Regions from separate parts of the Cupriavidus sp. GW821-FHT02F09 genome, predicted to be linked through region 2. Evidence: predicted binding sites of a transcription regulator. Region 2 holds the regulator's gene; the other holds the start of a gene.
The links. Region 2 encodes sigma-54, which starts transcription at its own class of promoters, with help from an activator protein. Its sites were predicted from a motif close to TGGCANGNAANCTGCTTT; they were not measured.
Positions count from the first base shown of each region.

Region 1: AC07XB_RS19355 (circularly permuted type 2 ATP-grasp protein) is a predicted target of sigma-54. The motif match lies at 2,326-2,343, and genes of this name have one in related genera.

Region 1 is NZ_JBWKVH010000016.1:77,854-82,268, reverse strand. It holds gene AC07XB_RS19360 (alpha-E domain-containing protein) at 1-543, opposite strand, end outside; gene AC07XB_RS19355 (circularly permuted type 2 ATP-grasp protein) at 639-2,111, opposite strand; gene AC07XB_RS19350 (gluconokinase) at 2,375-2,884, opposite strand; gene edd (phosphogluconate dehydratase) at 3,073-4,415, opposite strand, start outside.
Region 2 is NZ_JBWKVH010000008.1:103,630-108,044, reverse strand. It holds gene lptA (lipopolysaccharide transport periplasmic protein LptA) at 1-511, shown strand, start outside; gene lptB (LPS export ABC transporter ATP-binding protein) at 558-1,343, shown strand; gene AC07XB_RS12085 (RNA polymerase factor sigma-54) at 1,480-2,955, shown strand; gene hpf (ribosome hibernation-promoting factor, HPF/YfiA family) at 3,005-3,355, shown strand; gene ptsN (PTS IIA-like nitrogen regulatory protein PtsN) at 3,739-4,194, shown strand; gene hprK (HPr(Ser) kinase/phosphatase) at 4,230-4,415, shown strand, end outside.

The DNA.
Region 1 (4,415 bases), on a different contig from region 2:
CTTCACGTCCAGAATCCGCGCGGTATTGTCGGCGCGTTCCAGGAACGTGCCCAGCCGCATGAAGTGGAAGGCATCATCCTTGAGCATGGTGCCAAACTGCACGCCACGGGCAAGGTGGGAGCGGAACTTCACCCACTCGAAGAACTGCGAAGGATCCTCGCGCAGCACGCCGTCGGCGATCATGCGCTGCACGTCGAGCCAGGTGGTGTTGATGGTCTCCCAGACCTCGGTGGTCAGCGAGCCGCGCACGGCGCGGGCGTTCTCGCGGGCCGCGCGCAGGCAGCTCATGATGGACGAGACATTGGTCATGTCGCGCACCATGAAGTCGATCACGTCGTCGCGCGTAAGCAGGCCGTACTTCTCGTCGAACACCGTGGTCAGCTCGGAGATATCGAGCATGGCCCACCAGCCTTGCTCCGCCACTTCCGCGGATTGCGGCAGCAGCGAAGTCTGGTAGTTCACGTCCAGCATGCGCGCGGTGTTCTCCGCGCGTTCGGTATAGCGCGCCATCCAGAACAGATGGTCGGCGGTGCGGCTAAGCATGGTCAGTCCCCTCGTACAGCGCTGTTCGCCCGCGCGCCGCCGGCAACGCGGCTGCCAGCGCGGGAATCACAAACAATCCTTGCGTGCGCCGCGCGTCAGCGCTCCAGCACCCAGGTGTCCTTGGTGCCCCCGCCCTGCGAGGAGTTGACCACCAGCGAGCCTTCGCGCAGCGCAACGCGGGTCAACCCGCCCGGCACCATGCGCACATCCTTGCCGGACAGCACGAACGGACGCAGGTCGATATGGCGCGGCGCGATCCCCGACTCGACATACGTCGGGCAGGTGGAAAGCGCCAGCGTGGGCTGCGCGATGTACTGCTCGGGACGCGCGCGCACGACCTCGCGGAACGTATCGATCTCCGCGCGCGTGGCGGCAGGCCCCACCAGCATGCCGTAGCCGCCGGCCCCGTGGGTTTCCTTGACCACCAGTTCGCTCATGTGGTCCAGCACGTACTGCAGGTCGTCCGGGCGGCGGCACATGTACGTCGGCACGTTGTTGAGGATCGCTTCCTCGCCAAGGTAGAAGCGGATCATGTCGGGCACGTAGGGATAGATCGACTTGTCGTCGGCCACGCCCGTGCCAATGGCGTTGCAGATGGTGACGTTGCCCGCGCGGTAGACCGAGAGCAGCCCCGCCGCGCCCAGCGTGGAATCCGAGCGGAACACCAGCGGGTCGAGGAAGTCGTCGTCGACCCGGCGGTAGATCACGTCGATGCGCTGCGGCCCCTGGGTGGTGCGCATGTAGAGGTGCTCGTCCTGTACGAACAGGTCGCTGCCCTCGACCAGTTCCACGCCCATTTGCTGCGCCAGGAAGGCATGCTCGAAGTAGGCGGAGTTGTACATGCCGGGCGTGAGCACCACCACCGTGGGATCGGCGATGTTCTGCGGCGAGACGCCGCGCAGCATGTCGAGCAGCAGGTCGGGATAGTGCGCCACCGGCGCCACGCGATTGCGCGCGAACAGGTCCGGGAACAACCGCATCATCATCTTGCGGTTCTCCAGCATGTAGGACACGCCGGAGGGCACGCGCAGGTTGTCTTCCAGCACGTAGAACTCGCCCTCGCCAGCGCGCACTACATCGATGCCCGCCACATGGGCGTAGATATCACGGGGCACGTCGATGCCGAGCATCTCGGGGCGGTACTGCGCGTTGTTGTAGATCTGGTCTGGCGGGATCACACCGGCGCGGATGATGTCCTGCCCGTGATAGATATCGTGGATGAAGCGGTTCAGCGCCGACACCCGCTGGCGCAGGCCGCGCTCGAGCGTTGCCCACTCGCTGGCGGGGAAGATGCGGGGAATGACATCGAACGGGATGGTTCGTTCGGTGCCGCTGTTGGACTCGTCTTTTTCACCGTAAACGGCAAACGTGATGCCCACGCGCCGGAAGATGAGATCCGCTTCGGCGCGCTTGTTGTCCATGGTGCCTTCGGACTGGCGCGCCAACCAATCCGCGAACTGCTTGTAATGCCCCCGCACGGCACCTGCCGGCAGGGACTCGCCCGCGTGGATTGCTGCTGCCACGCCATCTTGCCAATCGAGCATCTCGTCGAAAAACCGCGCCGCCATGATGGCCGTTCCCCCATGATTTGGGTGCCGCCCAAACTGCCGGCTATCCCGTTTTGATTGGCTTGTTGTTCCCGGCACAGCACCTTGAGATCACCACCCGAGGCCCGGCGGCTTGGCCGCGGACCATCTCGTCATGCTTCGAAGTGCTGTCCCTATAGGATACCTATGACCACGAAAGCCGCAAGCGGCAGGCATTCGCGCCATCAAACATGGATAAGCAAGATGTCTGCCAGCCTTCGCTTCGGGCCAGCCTTGGCATCGGTTCAGCGGGCGATCGCCGCGCTTTTTTCTGCCTGCACTCCGGCCAGGATGCGCTGCACCAGCGCCTCCGGCGTCTGGCGGATATCGAGCACCAGGGCGTCGCGCGGCTCCTCCAGGGTCTCGAACTGGCTCTGCAGCAGGGCGGGATTGAAGAAGTGGTCGCTGCGCTCGGCCAGGCGGCCGCCAATGACCGTAGCATCGCCCTTCATGTAGACAAAGGTCACGCCGCCATCGGCGGGCGTCAGGCGGTCGCGGTAGGTTTGCCGCAGCGCGGAACAGGTAAAGACGTGGGTGCGCCCTTCGGCGCGGGCCGCATCGATCGCCGCGCGCATCGCGGCCAGCCAGGGCCAGCGGTCGTCGTCGGTCAGCGCGATGCCGTTGTGCATCTTCGCCTTGTTGGCGGCGCTGTGGAATTCATCGGCATCGTGGAAGCCGCATTGCAAGGTCTTGGCCAGCAACTGGCCGACCGTGGTCTTTCCGCTGCCGGAAACGCCCATCAGGATGTAGATCATGTCTGCTCCAATGATCATGTTCGGATGGTTTTCCCATCCTTGTCGGTAGTCCCCGCGCCGGCGGCCGGTCGGCTCCGCAAGCGTTCAGCCATGAAGCCATGATAGGACCCGCATGGGCCGGCTCGGGGTCGTCTCCGCCAGCCATCGGCTGCCGGGGACACAAATGACACAAATTTAAGGGGCGCTGCCTATTGTGCGACGGCCGCGCCCGTTTGGACAGCGCCGGGCGCGTCGGCCTCGGAGAGGTCCAGCGCGCTGCCGCCCTCCTCCGCGATCCGCGCGTTGCGGCGGAACAGCCCGAACAGGCCCCGGCCGACGCTGAAATTCGTAAAGGCGTCGTCCGGCAGCACGGCTGAAGCACGCGTGGCCAGGTCGCCGTCGCCATTCGCGGCGCCAAGCCATTCCAGCGTGCCTGCCACGGCGTCCACGCGGATCCGGTCGCCGTCACGCACGCGCGCCAGCGGGCCGCCGGCAAGTGCCTCAGGCCCCACATGAATGACCGCCGGCACCTTGCCAGAAGCGCCGGACATGCGGCCATCGGTCACCAGCGCAACCTTGTAGCCGGCGTCCTGCAGCGAGCCCAGCACCGGGGTGAGACGGTGCAGTTCTGGCATGCCGTTGGCGTTGGGTCCCTGGAAACGCACGACCGCGATCATGTCGCCCGTGAACTCGCCGGCTTCGAACGCGGCTTGCAATTGCTCTTGCGAGTCGAAGACGCGTGCCGGTGCTTCGATCACCCGATGCTCATCCGCCACCGCCGACACCTTGATCATGCCGCGGCCAAGATTGCCTTGCAGCAGGCGCAAGCCGCCCTCGGTGGAGAACGGCTCGGCCGCAGTGGCCAGCACCGTGGCATCACCGCTGACGGCGGCGCCGTCGCGCCACTGCAGCACGCCGTCGATCATCACGGGCTCTTGCGTGTAACGGGCCAGGCCACGCCCGGCCACGGTTTCCACGTCCTCGTGCAGCAACCCGGCGCTGAGCAGCTGGCGAATCACGTAGGCCACGCCGCCCGCGGCGTGGAAGTGATTCACGTCGGCCGAGCCGTTGGGGTAGACACGCGCCAGCAGCGGCGTGATGCGCGAGAGGCGGTCGAAATCATCCCAGTCGATGAGGATGCCCGCCGCGCGCGCCATCGCCACCAGGTGGATGGTGTGGTTGGTCGAGCCACCCGTGGCCAGCAGGCCGACCACGGCATTGATCACCGCGCGCTCGTCGACGATGCGCGCCAGAGGCAGGTAGTCGCCGCCCCGCGCCGTCAGGGCCAGCGCGCGTTGCGCGGCGGCGGCGGTGAGCGCGTCGCGCAGGCCGCTGTCGGGATGCACGAAGGCCGCGCCCGGCATATGCAGGCCCATGATTTCCATCAGGAACTGGTTGCTGTTGGCGGTGCCGTAGAAGGTGCATGTGCCGGCGCCGTGATAGGCCTCGCACTCGGCCTCCAGCAAGGCTTCGCGGCCAACCTGGCCGGTTGCGTATAGCTGGCGCACGCGCGCCTTTTCCTTGTTGGACAAGCCCGTCGACATCGGCCCGG
Region 2 (4,415 bases):
CCTGGAGGCCGACAATGCCAGCTACGATGACGTCAAGCAGGTCTATGTACTGACTGGCAACGTGGTGCTGACCAAGGGCACCATGGTGCTCAAATCCGACGCAGCCGAAGTCCGTACCGATCCCGAGGGCTACCAGTACGCGGTCGCGACCTCCAAGGGCGGCAAGCAAGCCTATATCCGCCAGAAGCGCGACAACGTCGACGAGTACATCGATGGCTGGGGCGACCGCATCGAATATGACGGCAAGCAGGAGTTGTCCAAGCTGATCGGGCGCGCCCGCATGGCCCGCCTGGCCGGCGCCAAGCTGGTCGACGAGATCCGCGGCGCGGTGATCACCTATGACAGCCGCAACGAGTTCTACACGGCCAGCGGCGGCGCCGAGAACGCGACCGCGGGCAGCCCGTCGGGCCGCGTGCGCGCCGTGTTGTCGCCGCGCCAGGAGCAGCCCGCCAGCGGTGCCGCAGCCAATCCGCTGCCGCTCAAGCCGGCAGCTGCCCCCGTCAACCCCTGACCTGACGCCGCCACGTCCCTGATCCACGGATTCTGACTTCACCTTCATGACCGCTACCCAAACCGCACCGTCCCAGCCCGCCACCCTGAAGGACAGCAGCACGCTGGTCGTGCGCCACCTGAAGAAGCGCTACGGCTCGCGCACCGTGGTCAAGGACGTGTCGCTCGACGTGAAGAGCGGCGAGGTGGTCGGCTTGCTGGGCCCCAACGGCGCGGGCAAGACCACGTCGTTCTACATGATCGTGGGGCTGGTGGCGCTGGACGAGGGCGATATCGTGCTCGACGACAAGCACATCAGCGGCCTGGCCATCCATGAGCGAGCGCGCATGGGCCTGTCCTACCTGCCGCAGGAAGCCTCCGTGTTCCGCAAGCTCAATGTGCAGGAGAACATCCGCGCAGTGCTGGAGCTGCAGCTCAACGATGGCAAACCCCTGGGCAAGGCCGAGATCGAGCGCCGGCTGGACACCCTGCTGGATGACCTGCAGATTGCCCACCTGCGCGACAACCCGGCGCTGTCGCTGTCCGGCGGCGAGCGCCGCCGCGTGGAAATCGCCCGCGCGCTGGCCTCCGCGCCGCGCTTCATCCTGCTCGACGAGCCCTTCGCCGGCGTCGACCCGATCGCGGTTGGCGAAATCCAGCGCATCGTCAGCTTCCTCAAGGCACGCAATATCGGCGTGCTGATCACCGACCACAACGTGCGCGAGACGCTAGGCATCTGCGACCACGCCTACATCATCAGCGAAGGCGCGGTGCTGGCGTCCGGGCAGCCTGAGGACATCATCGCCAACGAGTCGGTGCGCAAGGTCTACCTGGGCGAGAACTTCCGCATGTAAGGGCGCGCGGCGCCTGCCGCGCATCGCCCCCCCGGGCGGCTTCGGTGTCGCCTTTTATCCTTCAAACGATCATAGCGACACCAGCGATAGCAATTTCCGTTCCATCAGTACGGAAGTTGGGCATAAAATAGGTCGCATGAAACCGTCGCTACAGCTCCGCCTCTCGCAGCATCTCGCGCTTACGCCGCAACTCCAGCAGTCGATCCGGCTGCTGCAACTGTCCACGCTTGAACTGCAGCAGGAAGTGGAACAGGCGCTGACCGAGAACCCCTTGCTCGAGCGTGAGAACGACTGGCTGGACAGCCCGTTGCGCGTGTCCTCGGACGGCTCGGTGAACCTGCAGAGCGCGCCCGCGCCAGCGCCCGCCGATGGCCAGGGCACCAGCGAAAACCGTCCCGATGGCGCCCCCGAAGCCGACGACAGCTACTCCGACAGCAATGAGGATTACGGCAGCGACTGGAGCCTGGACGACTTCGCCCGCCGCCCGCAAGGCGAAGACGACGAAAAAACCCCGATGCAGCTGCGCGACGCCGAGCCCACGCTGCGTGAACACCTCATGGAACAGCTGGCGCCGCTCAAGATTTCCCTGCGCGACAAAGGGCTGGCTATCTTCCTGGTCGAGTCCCTGGACGATGACGGCTACCTGAGCACCACGCTCGAGGAAATCTGCAGCGAGCTGCCGGAGGAGCTCGAGTTCGAGGTCGACGAGATCCAGGCTGTGCTCACGCTGCTGCAGAGCTTCGATCCGCCGGGCGTCGGGGCACGCAACGCCGCCGAGTGCCTGGCGCTGCAATTGCGCAGGCTCAAGCATCCGCAGCGCGAACTGGCGCTGAGCATCGTCACCAACCACCTCGAGCTGCTGGCGGTGCGCGATTACACGCGCCTTAAAAAGGCGCTGCAAGTGGACGAACCGGAACTCAAGGCCGCACATGAACTGATCCGCTCGCTCGCGCCCTATCCTGGCCATGCCTACAGCCGGCCAGAAGCGGACTTCGTGGTGCCTGATGTTTTTGTTCGAAAGTTGAGCGGCGGATGGATCGCCCACCTCAACCCGGATGTGATGCCGCGGCTACGCATCAACGACATGTACGCGCAGATTTTGCGCGGTGCAAAAGGCGATGCAGGCGCGGCCGGACTGCAGCAAAAGCTGCAGGAAGCACGCTGGTTGATCAAGAATATCCAGCAAAGGTTCGACACGATATTGCGCGTCGCACAAGCCATTGTCGAACGTCAAAAGAACTTCTTCACCCACGGTGAAATTGCGATGCGCCCCTTGGTTTTGCGGGAGATTGCCGATACACTGGGTTTACACGAGTCCACCATCTCTCGGGTGACTACCAATAAATACATGGCAACGCCGATGGGGACTTTCGAGCTGAAGTATTTTTTTGGCTCTCACGTATCCACAGAAACCGGCGGCGCGGCCTCATCAACGGCAATCCGTGCGTTGATCAAGCAATTGATAGGAGCCGAAGACGCTAGGAACCCCTTGTCCGATAGCCGGATTGCCGAATTGCTCGGCGAGCAAGGCTTTGTGGTAGCACGGCGTACCGTTGCCAAATACCGCGAAGCGCTCAAGATTCCCGCGGTCAATCTCCGTAAGACTTTGTAGCCGAGCTGCATCGCCTGCCTGATGCAGCTCTTTCAGAAGGAGAAACGCTATGAACTTCAAGATCAGTGGACACCACTTGGACATCACGCCCCCTCTGCGTGAGTACGTGGAAACGAAACTGGAGCGTATCGTCAGGCATTTCGATCAAGTCATTGGCGTAAGTGTGCTGCTCTCTGTCGACAATACAAAAGAAAAGGACCGGCGGCAGTACGCGGAAATCAATCTACATCTCAAGGGCAAGGACATCTTTGTCGAAGCGCATCATGAAGACCTGTATGCCGCTATCGACGCACTGGTCGACAAGCTCGACCGGCAGGTGATTCGCCACAAGGATCGCGTGCAGAGCCACGACCGTGAAGCGGTCAAGTATCAGATGGCCGCATCGCAGATGCAGCAATGACCGTGCCTGGCGGCCCACATACCGGGCCGTCGGTGTCAGTCCCTTGAAAAATGGAATCAAGCCGCGCCCAGAGCGCGGCTTTTTCGTTGCAGCCTACCCGATCGGGCCACACAGGGGATTCCGCAACGCATATGTACCAGTGTATGCTGTGCAATACATGGTTGACCGGCCTAGCCATTCCGGTGCATGCAGCACCGCTTGAGCGCATCGGCTATTGCAATGCACAAAGCGGAAGCGGGCCTGCTCTATAATGGCCAGACGCCCGACACCGGCATGGGGGGACACCCGGTGGAAACCTCGGGCCTTGGTTTTTTACCTCTTTCCGCCCGGTGGGACGCCTCCTGGCCCCGGGCCTGCTTACTAGAAAACCCTGCGCATTCCACATGAATCGTTTGGCTAAATTGCTGCCACCCGGCAACATCAACCTCGACGTCAGCGTCACCAGCAAGAAGCGCGTGTTCGAACAGGCCGGGCTCCTCTTCGAGAACAACCATGGCGTAGCGCGCGCGACCGTGACCGACAACCTGTTCGCCCGCGAGTCGCTCGGGTCCACCGGCCTGGGCGCGGGGGTTGCGATCCCCCACGGCCGCATCAAGGGACTGAAGCAGCCACTGGCCGCCTTCATGCGCCTGGCTGAGCCGATCCCCTTCGAGTCGCCCGACGGCAAGCCGGTCGCGCTGCTGATCTTCCTGCTGGTGCCCGAACAGGCCACCCAGCAGCATCTGGAAATTCTCTCCGAGATCGCCCAGTTGCTGTCCGACCGCGAGATGCGCGAAGGACTGGCTACCCTGCCCACCCCCGACGACGTGCACCAGTTGCTGACGCAATGGCACCCTTGATCCGGCACTGAAAGCCCGTCCCTGAAAGCACCCGAATGGAACTCACTGGCGTCACCTCGCAGTCGATCTTCGACGACAACGCAGCCGATATCAAACTCTCCTGGGTAGCAGGACTGGAGGGCGCGGACCGGGCCTTCGATGTCGAGTTCGCGCGTGAAGCCACGTCCGCGGCCGATCTCGTCGGCCACTTGAACCTGATCCACCCGAACCGGATCCAGGTG